2 regions of the Paenibacillus sp. Z6-24 genome follow, and region 1 is predicted to be linked to the other one. Evidence: predicted binding sites of a transcription regulator. Region 1 holds the regulator's gene; the other holds the start of a gene.

Region 1 (6,099 bases):
AGGCAACTCTATGAACTTTTTTTACATATAAGAGATACTGTAAAATCTGAAATTGTATGCTTGTATTTATGCATGCGAATATTTTCGGTTTTTTTGTTATTTTGTTATTTTGTTATTTTGTCGAAGATGCTATACAGAAATCGTTTTTTTAACGGTAAGTTTAGAATATTAGCTAAAAATATCATTAGTCTGCATCTGGAAATAAATATCTTCTTTTTCCATATATGATGTGATCTAATCATTAATTAAAAAAGCTTATTACTATACTACTGCTTTTCGATCATCTGCTGCAAGTTTACCCAAGCTTTAGCCCCCTATACCGCTACACTACAGAATAGGGCAAAAACTGCAGGAAACGGTGTCCCAGTTCAAGCTGTAAGACAGAAAAAGTAATTCATAAAATCTACAAAAAAAGCGACCGTACAGGAGTTGGTACTCTCTGCGGTCGCTTTTTCTATAATTACACATACAATTAGCTCTTGTACACCCAGACCGGATCATTCATGATCCGGTCCTTGCTCTTCGTCCACTATTCTAGGTACCGATCAGAGTATTCGGCATTTCCATCGGTCCACCCAGCTTGGTGCCGTCACGGAAATTGTAGAATACATAATAATAATGATCCCCGGATTTGGCAAAAATCTGCCATGCATATTTGCCGTTGTATGAACCCGGTATGGCACGAACCACTTCAGCGCCCGGCAGATCCGTCTGTACCAGCTGCTTGGCCTGCTGAACGTTCATCGTTCCTGCTGTTTTCTCTACATGTACAGCATTGGCTCCCTGTACCGGAGTACCATCTTTGTTAAACTTGACCCAAACCATGACTTCCTGCTGCTGATCATTCTGTCCCTGTACGACCCAGTAGATCGATTTGTCATTCCAGACCGACTGGTATGTCCTTGTTAGTGACGTCAGATTCGCCTGCTTCTGGGCAATCTCCAACGCTTGCTGTTCATTGCTCCACGGCTTGGCCATAACATGCACATAGAACTGGTTCACGCACAGTACAATCAGACCTACTACCGTAATAATAATCGCTATCCACTTGCCACTTCCCAAATTTCGCAAGACACGCCATCCTTTCTGTTCAACTTCCGGTTAGCGTGTGAGCAAACCTTCAAAAGCAAGCTGTGCTTCACGGCGGATTTTCTCTTCATCCAGCGTCAGCGATACGCCATCCTTGATCAGCTGCTTGCCATCTACCCAGACATGCAGTACGTCCTTGGCACTCGCGGAATATACCGTATGAGAGATAAAGTCCGTAAACGGCAGGAAATGCGGCTGATCGATATTCAGAGAGGTAATGTCCGCTTTCATGCCTACCGCAAACACGCCTGTATTATCAAGGAATACGGATTTCGCACCATATTCGGTACCCATGCGCAAGGCTTCCAGTGCCGGTACCGCTGTAGGATCACCGGATACGCCTTTGTGAATCAGGGCTGCGAGACGCATTTCTTCGAACATATCCAGATTATTATTGCTGGCCGGTCCGTCGGTACCGAGCGATACGACTACGCCTGCACGCAGCAGATCCGGTACACGGGCTACGCCGCTCGCCAGCTTCAGGTTACTACCCGGGTTATGTGAAATGGTTGCTTTGTGGGCAGCCAGTGTCTGAATCTCTTCATCTGTCAGATGCACGGCATGTGCCAGCAGCGTCGGACGAGTGAATACACCGAGTTTCTCCAGGTGGGCTACCGGACGCAGACCGTAGTCACGTACGTTTTGCTCCACTTCAGCGATCGTCTCGGACATATGTGTATGCAGCGGCACATCGAGATCATGTGCGGCCTGAACGAATTTCTCGATAAATGCCGGCGGGCACGTATACGGCGCATGTGGAGACATCATCGTCGTAATGCGTCCGTTAGCTTGACCGTGCCAGTCGCGTACAAACTGTACCGCCTGATTCAGCTTCTCGTTTTGTTCTTCCTCCGAGCACAGACCGATAACACCGCGCATCAATACCGCTCGCATTCCCGACTGCTCGACCACTTCGGCCACGCGCTCGGAACGGTCATACATATCGAGGAAAGTAGTTGTACCGCCTTTGAGCATCTCCAGTACAGAGAGTGCTGTACCGGTATAGACATCATCACTCGTAAATTTGGCTTCCATCGGCCACATTTTCTCCTGCAGCCAGACCTGAAGGGCCAGATCGTCGCCATATCCGCGCAGCAAAGACATGGCCGCATGACCATGACTGTTAACCAGACCCGGAATGAAGAACTGGTGCCTGCCATCTACGATGGTCATTTCTTCCTGGTCAGCAGGCTCCTCCTCACCCAGATAGGTAATGATATCATTCTCGATGACCATATGGCCGTAGAGTACTGCTTTTTCTCCATGGGAAGCTGCAAATATCCCGTTTTTGATCATCCATTTACTCGGTGAGTTGTTCATTCGTCTCTAATTCCTTTCCATCTTCAAGGTAGTAGGCCAGACTAAGCAGATCGGTTGTAAAATCTGCCGTATGCACACGCACATGCGGTGGTGTCTTCAGAATAATCGGTGCAAAATTCAGAATGGCTTCGATGCCTGCTTCGATCAGCTGATCGGCAACACGCTGGGCTTCGGTATTGGGAACGGTAATGATGCCGACCCGAATATGTTTGGCTTGAACGGTCTCGGCCAGTTCATCAATCGGTTGCACAGTTAGTGTATTGATCTGTGTGCCTACCTTGGGCGTATACGAATCAAAGATCGCTACAATCTTCATCGTCTCCTGCAGATAGGCATTATAGTTGGAAAGCGCATGCCCCAGATTACCCGCTCCGATCAGCGCTACATTGATCTGCTGATCCAGTTTGAGGATATGACGGATCTTCTCGATCAGATAGGATACGTCATATCCGATTCCCTTTCGGCCAAAGTCACCGAAGTAAGCGAGATCCTTGCGAATCTGGGCCGGGTTCAGATCCAGCTTTTGCCCCAGTTCCTGCGAGGATACGGTCGGTACCTCGCGGGTGTGAAGCTCATTCAAGTATCTCAGGTAGACAGGTAATCTTCGCACGACCGCTTCTGATATTTTGTCGGATTTCATGCTTGCTCCCCCTCTTGATTTGCAGCATCCTTTTCGTTCTCACGATGGCTCAGCCATTCCGCAATACGGGGAACCATTTGCTGGGTAGGCATATGTTCCATTTTCGGACCGGGCAGCGAGTAGAGAAAATGCTTTCCGTAATACGACTCGATGACCCGGGTGTCATAAATCAGCACAATACCGCGGTCATTCGCTGTCCGGACCAGTCTGCCAAAGCCCTGTTTGAACCGGATAACTGCCTGTGGTACAGATAATTTCATAAATGGATTTTTCTTTTCTTTTTTGAGCCGTTCGCTTTTGGCTTCTACCAGCGGATGGTTTGGCGGCTGGAAAGGAAGTCGTACAATCGCCAGACAGGTCAGTGCCTCTCCGGGAATATCGACACCTTCCCAGAAGCTGCTCGTCCCTAGCAGTACGCAGGCCGGATGCTCCTGGAAGCGGCGGGTCAGCTTGGTTCGGCTGCCTCCATCCACACCCTGTCCGAATACAGCAATGTCACTCTGTGATAATTTCTCCTTCAGAGGCTCATACACCTGCTTGAGCATCCGGTAAGAAGTAAATAAGACAAGCATGCGTCCGCGCGTAGCCTCGGCAGCATCCGCCAGTGAATGGGCCAGCATGCTAACAAAATGCTCATCACCCACGCTGCCCTTGACGCTTGGGAAGTCTCTCGGGATCAATACGAGCGATTGCTCTCTATAGTTGAAAGGCGATTCCAGCATGGCGGTGTTCAGCTTGCCTTCCTGTTCGGCATCCTTTAGTCCCAGCTGCTCGATCATATACTGGAAATTTTTGTCGATCGACAGCGTCGCCGATGTCAGCACAATACTTTTCTTTTTGTCAAAGAAATGCTCCTTGAGCTGCTGGCTCACGTCGACAGGCACAGCATACATCTGAAGAGACTTGCTGCGATAGTTACCGTTGGCTTCGTACCAGTACACCGTATCCTCGCTGTCCAGCTTGATAAAGTGACGAAGATCGTCGCGTACACCGGTCAGATCCTTGAACAGTCCGGAGACATCTGTTACTAATCCGTCACTGTCCAGCACCTCGTCCGATTCCTTGATCTTGCTCATCACCTGCTCGCCTTTGCGGATAATCTGGCTGAGGCCGATATGAATCCGGTTCTCCAGCTCGGTGATCCCGGCCCATTCGTCCGGTTTCTTTTGCGGCAGCAGGCGAAGTGTGAACTGTGCAGCTTCACCGGGAGCCGCATCACTGCGCTGCGGCAGCAGGGCGAACAGCAGCTCACTGAGCTTGTCCCAGTCTTCCTTGACATCCGTCAATTCCGGGTACAGATTATCGATTGCAATGGCCCATTCCATACCGCGTTCACTGCCGGAAGATCCCAGCTGCTGACGCAAAATCGCCAGCTGGCCGGTCTTGCTGTCCTTGAACAGGCGAAGCATCGGATGAACCAATGTGAAATATTTCATGTGCATGCCCAGATGCTTACCGGCCACATCTTCCAGGTGATGGGCTTCATCAATAATCAGATGTTCATAGGCAGGCAGCAGCTGATGGCCAGCCTTGATATCCGTAAACAGCTTGGAATGATTGGTGATGACTACATCGGCTGCACCGGCTTCATGCTTGGCCCGGTGATAAAAGCATTGCCGGAACCATGGACAGGCGCGTCCAAGGCAGGAATCCGTATCGCTGGCGACCGTTTCCCAGAAATCGCCGCCCCGGTTACCCATATTCAGCTCTTCATCATCCCCGGTCTCGGTCGCTGTCAGCCAGACGATCATCTGTGCTGCAATCAGCACATCTTCCTTGGGACTCTGAAATTCCTTTGTATTTATTTTATGCTCAAATTTGCGCAGACACAAATAATGCTGGCGTCCCTTGAATACGGCAGCACGAAAAGCAAACGGAATGACCTGAGTAAGCAGCGGAACATCCCGTTCGCGCAGCTGTTCCTGCAAATTAATCGTATGCGTGCTGACCATGACTCTCTCGCTGTTTTTGACGCTATGGTAAATGGAAGGCAGCAGATAACCAAGCGACTTGCCGGTTCCTGTTCCTGCCTCGATCAGTAAATGCTTCTCATCCGTAAGCGCACGCACCACTTCATCAAACATATGATTCTGCGGCTCACGTTCTTCATAATCGGGCAGCAGCTTGCGCAGATTGTCCTTGACCTGCTCCAGGAACTCATCAAAGGAGACATCCGCAAGCGGCATGCCTTCGCGCGCTTCCTCTGCGGACGGGATATCCATCCAGTCGCCTACCTTGAGGGCCAGCTGACGGTAAAAGCGGTGCTCATCGAGATCCTGGGCAGGCTGCGCTTCACGCTGCATACGCACACCGTCAAAATACCAGCCCAGATCGCTGTCCTGGTTATCAAACAGTTCGGATAGACGCTGCACGGTAATCAGCGGCAGACCATCCAGCTCTTCGATGCATTTAAGGAACACATAAGCTGTCGCCAATGCATCGCTGTCTGCCTGATGAGGACGATCATGCTCGAACCCCAATGAACTGCTGACCATGCTGAGCTGATAGCTCGGCAGATTCGGGAAAAAAATACGCAGGAAATCCATCGTATCCAGCACTCTGCCGGTAAATGGCAAATAACCGGTACGGTCCAGCGCACGCTGCAAAAATCCCAGGTCAAAAGCTACATTATGCCCGACCAGTACGGCATCTTCCAGCAGCGGTATCATCTCCAGCATGACGTCATCCAGTTCGGGAGCATCTGCCACATCTTCATTGCGAATACCGGTGAGTCCGGTAATAAACGGAGGAATCTTGCCTCCGGGCTTAACCATGGAGCTGTATACCTGTGTAATGGTTAAATCATGATCTATAACAGCAAGACCCACCTGAATGATATCATCCGAGGACTGGGTTCCTGTTGTCTCAAAATCCAGTACGGCAAATTTCATGGATGTCTAAATCCTTTCCTTGCAGTCGTCACACCTGATGTCAAAATGTTCACCTATCAGCATACCAGAACGAGGCGGTTTTGAAAACGTGGCGAGGTGACGGGAACTGCCGCATCCTGCATACAGCCTGTACGGCTGTACGGCAATCTCTCTCCCGGC
Region 2 (6,099 bases), 2.2 Mb from region 1:
AATCAAAGTTTACATATATTGTGATTTCAATCACGTGACAATGTGCAGATGTAAAGTATATTGAGATAGGCAACAAACATCACAATTTTAGTTAGGTGGATTTGAACCATTTTCTTTCCAATCGATTCATTTAGAGATACAGCAGTGAACCTTACATGATTCCCGGCAATGCAGATAGAGCGCAAGCTCTGCCGTTTATTGATCGGAAGGGGGATAAAGTACACGAATACAGCAGAGTTGAATATAGGAAGGATGAGGATCCTTTACCGCTCCATCATGCACCATCACAACGTCGAAGACTAAAATCGTGAGCCGACAACCAAGACGGGAGAGGTGTTTCGATGAAATGGGTAAAGAAGAAGCTGGATGAGGTTATTCAGGCGCTGCATACGAACCCGGAACAAGGGCTGACCAATCAGCAGGTTATGGAGCGACAAAGTACCAAGGGCCTGAATCAGTACGAGGAAGAGAAGAAGGAAAGTCTGCTGCACAAAATCGGGCATCAGCTGACGGAAGTGACAACGATCATTTTGCTGATTGCCGTAGTGATATCACTCTATCTGGCGATTACGGCAAGGCATGGATTTGCCGAGCCAGCTACAATTATCGCTATTGTTGTTCTCAACATCGTACTGGGTATCCGTCAGGAAAGTAATGCAGAACGTGCATTGGAAGCACTTAAGAACATGAATACTCAAATGACTACGGTGATCCGTGATCACAGTAAACAGCTGATTGATGCCAGAGAGCTGGTGCCTGGTGACATTATTCTGCTGGAGACCGGAGATATGATTCCGGCGGATGCCCGTATCATTACAAGCAGCGGATTAAAGGCAGAAGAATCTGCGCTTACCGGCGAAAGTGTACCGGTCGAAAAAGATGAACACGCCCAGGTGGATGGCGATACGCCGCTGGGTGACCGGCTGAATATGCTGTACTCCGGGTGCATGATTATAAACGGGCGCGCCACTGCAGTAGTAGTAAAAACAGGCATGGATACGGAGATGGGGAAAATCGCCGGTCTGCTGAACAGTACATCCAAGCAGCAGACTCCAATGCAGATACGTCTGGCGAGGCTCGGCAAAAGACTGAGCCTGATGGCTGTGATTGCTGGTCTGCTCCTATTCCTGATTGGTCTGTTCCAGAAAGAACCGGCGCTGAATATGCTGATGACTGCCGTCTCGTTGGCCGTCGCAGCTGTGCCGGAGACATTGCCGGTTATTGTAACTATTACACTGGCTGTTGGCGTGCAAAATATGGTCAGCCGCCATGCGATCATTCGGCGGATCTTGGCCGTGGAGACACTGGGCAGTGCTTCGGTTATCTGTTCGGACAAAACGGGTACGCTGACTGAGAACAGAATGACAGTTCAGCAGGTATGGGCGGCCGGACATGCGCCAAAGTCTGCAGAGGAAGACTGGGCTCAACCCGAGGAAGAGCTGCTGTTCATGTTAAGTCTGGTTAATAATGCTTCTATGGAACAGGTGGGCGATAAAGAGAAGGCGGTTGGTGATCCGACCGACTCCGCAATCATCCAGCTGCTGCATAATAAAGGAAGCAACAAGGCTGCACTTGATATCAAATACCCGCGCATTTTTGAGATTCCTTTTGATTCCGACCGTAAGCTGATGACCACTGTACACCAGCTGGAGCAGGGATATCTATCCGTGACCAAGGGAGCTTTTGACCGTATTCCTGTCCACTATGAAGAAGGAATGCAGGAGCATGCGCAGATTATCCATGATTGCTTTGCCTCCAAAGCAATGCGTGTACTGGCGGTCGGATACAAATATTACGAAAAGATGCCGACGAGCATGGATGTAGCTGAGCTGGAGAGTAATCTAACATTTGCCGGTCTGGTTGGCATGATCGATCCGCCGCGACCCGAAAGTAAAACAGCTGTCCATGAAGCCAAGCAGGCCGGCATTCTTACAGTAATGATTACGGGCGATCATGTTGTCACCGCTTCGGCGATCGCGAGAGAGCTTGGCATTCTGTCCAGTGGGCAAAAGGCAATTACCGGCGCTGAGCTGGCGGAGCTGTCCGAAGAAGAATTGATTCATCAGGTACACCGTTACAGTGTATATGCACGTGTGAGCCCCGAAGACAAGATCCGTATTGTTAAAGCATGGCAGGCCAGAGGTGAAGTGGTTGCAATGACCGGTGATGGTGTAAATGATGCCCCTGCGCTGAAAGCTGCCGATGTGGGAGCGGCGATGGGCATTACCGGTACAGATGTGTCCCGGAACGCAGCAGACATGGTGCTGACCGACGATAATTTTGCGACGATCGTCGAGGCGGTCAGTGAGGGACGGAGAGTATACGATAATATCCGCAAAGCGATTTATTTTCTGCTGAGCTGTAATATTTCAGAGATTATAGTGATGCTTATTGCCTTTCTGCTCGGCTGGGGAGCACCGGTGATTGCCATTCAGCTGCTGCTGATCAATGTGGTGGCCGACGGGCTTCCCGGACTTTTCCTAAGCCGTGAAGCAGCCGAAAAGGATCATATGAACAGACCACCAGTATCCAGGAATGCCCATATTTTTGCAGAAGGTCTCGCTGCCAGAATCATGTCTCAGGCACTGATTTTCACAATCATTACCCTGATCGGGTTTTATGTCGGCAGCTTTGTGGAGCTGGGTACACCGATTAACGCATCGCCGATGCTGGGCCAGACGATGGCTTTTGTGATATTGGGCTTGTCGTCGATTATTCATGTTTTCAATGTACGAAGCAATCACGAATCTATTTTCAAAATGGGATTCACCTCGAATCGGCCGCTGTTCTGGTGCGCCCTGCTGTCAATGTCCATTATTGTGCTGGTAGCGGTCGTACCGCCGCTTGCAGCCATTTTCCAACTGGTACCGATGAGCCTGCCGCACTGGGGACTGGCTGTCGTATTATCAGTCATACCATTGATTGCGGTGGAGTTGAGAAAAGGGCTGACTTCGCACCGTCGAAGTACTGTTTCACATCGCTCGGAGCAGTATTAATTTATTGGAAACCGGTATAGTCAACAAAAAACCATGCAGGAGGAAAGCCGAATAAACTTCTCCCTTCGGATCTTTTGAAAGGGAATAGAACGAAGGTAGATAAGAAGAAAAAAAGTAGATGAAATTTTAAGTAATGTGATCTATGTCACATCTGGAACCTAACATCACAGGTATACTGGGAACATAAGAAAACATCTAATTTTAAATACTAAAGATTGTGAAATTGGTAACATGATATGGTAACTATAACCAGTTAAGCCGGAAAGCCAAATAGATAAAGAGGACAACAGAGAATACAGGAGGAATCCATATGAACACAACACGCGAACGCTTGGTACTGATTGGGAACGGGATGGCAGGGGTAGCAACACTGGAGCAGATTATCAAATTGGGCGGAGCTTACGACATCACCGTCATCGGCAGCGAGCCGCATCCCAACTACAACCGGATCATGCTCTCTTATGTACTGGAAGGCAGCCAGACGATCGATGATATCGTACTGAACAGCCATGAATGGTATGAAGAGAACCGGATTACACTGCATACCGGTGTAACGGTGACAGCGATCGATCCGGAGACACAGATGATCCTGACGGATAGCGGCCTGCAGGTGCCTTATGACAAAGTCATTATCGCTACCGGTTCCAAATCGCTCATTCTCCCGATCCCCGGTCATGAAAAGCAGGGTGTTGTCGGATTCCGTGATATTGCCGATTGCCATCAGATGATGGAGGCGGCCAAGAATTATCGCACTGCTGCGGTAATCGGCGGCGGTCTGCTCGGTCTCGAAGCGGCCAAAGGTCTGGTCAGCCTCGGTATGGATGTAACCGTGGTCCATCTGATGGATGACCTGATGGAACGCCAGCTGGATTCCGTAGCGGCAGCGATGCTGAAAAAGGAACTGGAAAGCCAGGGTATCAAATTCCGCATGGGCGCACAAACCGCCGAACTGCAGGGCGGCGAGCGCGTAGAACGCTTGCTGTTCAAGGACGGCTCGACACTTCAGGCTGACTTTGTCGTCATGGCAGCGGGTATCCGTCCGAATATCGAAGTGGCACAAAACAGCGGCATTGAGACCGGACGCGGTATTCTGGTGGATGATTATCTGCAGACTTCCATGCCAAATGTATATGCTGTCGGCGAATGCGTACAGCACCGTGAGACCTGCTATGGTCTGGTCGCTCCGCTGTTCGAACAGGGTATGGTACTGGCCAAGCAGATCTGCGGTCTCGAAGCCCAGCCGTATGAAGGATCGACCGTATCGACCAAACTGAAAATCTCCGGTGTCGATGTATTCTCGGCCGGCGTATTTATTGAAAATGAACATCAATCCGTCATTACAGCACGTGATGACTGGAAGAGAACCTATAAAAAGATCATTTTGCAGGATAACATTATCGTCGGCGCTGTATTGTTCGGCGACATCAATGACTCCGCCCAGCTGCAAAAGCTGATTCGCGAAGCCGCACCGATGACCGACGAGCTGTATGCCGAACTGATGGGTACCGGCGGATGCAGCCATAGCAAGAAAAAAGCTTCGGTCGAAACAATGGCCAATGACGAGATTGTCTGCGGCTGTAACGGTGTCACCAAGCTGGATATCGTCAGTGCGATACAGGACAAAGGATTGACCAGTGTCGATGAGATCAAAGCATGTACAGGTGCAACCCGTTCGTGCGGCGGCTGTAAACCTGTTGTCGAACAGATTCTGCAGTATGTACTCGGTGATGGCGCGGCTGTCGCTTCGAGTCAGGGCATGTGCGGATGTACTACCCACAGCCGTGATGAAGTAGTCGCTGCCATTCGTGAAAAAGGACTTCGTACTGTCAAGGAAGTCATGAACGTGATGGAATGGCAAAAGCCGGAAGGCTGCTCGAAATGCCGTCCTGCGATCAACTACTATCTCGGCATGATCTATCCGGTAGACTACCAGGATGAGAAATCGTCGCGCTTCGTCAATGAACGCATGAACGCCAATATTCAGAAAGACGGTACGTATACCGTCGTACCGCGTATGTATGGCGGTGTCACCACTCCGGAAGACCTCAAAAAAATCGCCGATGTATCGGTCAAATACAATGTCAAAGCCGTCAAAATGACCGGCGGACAGCGGATTGACCTGATCGGTGTCGAGAAAGAAGATCTGCCAAAAGTATGGGAAGAGCTTGATATGCCATCGGGTTATGCCTACGCCAAATCGCTGCGTACGGTCAAAACCTGTGTCGGTTCGCAATTCTGCCGCTTCGGTACCCAGGATTCGATGGGAATGGGCGCATCGCTGGAACAGCGGTTCGAACGCCTGGACTTCCCGGCCAAGTTCAAAATGGCGGTCAATGGCTGCCCTCGTAACTGTGCGGAGTCATGCACCAAAGATATCGGTATCGTCGGCAATGACGGCGGCTGGGAGATCTTTATCGGTGGTAACGGCGGGATCAAAGCCCGTCTGGCCGATTCGTTCTGCAAAGTCAAAACTGATCAGGAGCTGATCGATCTGTGCGGCGCGATTATCCAGTACTACCGCGAGACAGGAAAATACCTGGAGCGTACTTCGGAATGGGTAGAGCGCATAGGGCTGGATACGATCAAGGCAGCTATCCTGGAAGACGAAAACAACCGCCAGCAGCTGGTAGATCGTGTCAATATCGCACTCGCCCAGGTTGAAGATCCTTGGCAAAAAGTACTGAACGACGAAGAAACCCGTACCGCGCTGTTCGGTAAAAAAGTCGAAGTCTAAGTAAAGTATACGTCGAGGAAACGATAAATAAATGCTCAAACCATAACGTGAATTCAGGTGTATCCACACAGAGATATAAGGAGAGATGAAGCGATGAACAGTGTACAGACATTTTACCCTGTCGGTCAGCTGGAGGAATTCATGAGCCGGATCGGTCGTGTACTGGAACTGAAAGGAATGGAACTTGCCGTGTTCCGCACATCGGATGATCAGGTATATGCATTGGAGAACCGCAACCCTCATCCAAAAGGCGGCCCGATTGCCGAAGGGATCGTATCCGGGCATATATTGTACGATCCGCTGTATGACTGGCAGATTGATCTGGAGACTGGACTGGTACAGGCGCCGGATGAAGGTAAGGTGCGTACC

What was found. Region 1 encodes Rex, which represses fermentation and respiration genes when NADH is low (regulators of the CRP and FNR family bind a similar motif). Its sites were predicted from a motif close to TTGTGAAATATTTCACAA; they were not measured.
Region 2: the regulator Rex is predicted to act here: its motif matches at 3,130-3,147, upstream of nirB (nitrite reductase large subunit NirB).

Annotation. Positions count from the first base shown of each region.
Region 1 is NZ_CP096398.1:2,007,942-2,014,040, reverse strand. Features, by position in the region: gene M1D61_RS08905 (cell wall elongation regulator TseB-like domain-containing protein) at 535-1,071, opposite strand; gene M1D61_RS08900 (amidohydrolase) at 1,102-2,409, opposite strand; gene M1D61_RS08895 (redox-sensing transcriptional repressor Rex) at 2,390-3,049, opposite strand; gene dinG (ATP-dependent DNA helicase DinG) at 3,046-5,940, opposite strand.
Region 2 is NZ_CP096398.1:4,163,488-4,169,586, reverse strand. Features, by position in the region: gene M1D61_RS18060 (cation-translocating P-type ATPase) at 342-2,996, shown strand; gene nirB (nitrite reductase large subunit NirB) at 3,307-5,730, shown strand; gene nirD (nitrite reductase small subunit NirD) at 5,824-6,099, shown strand, end outside.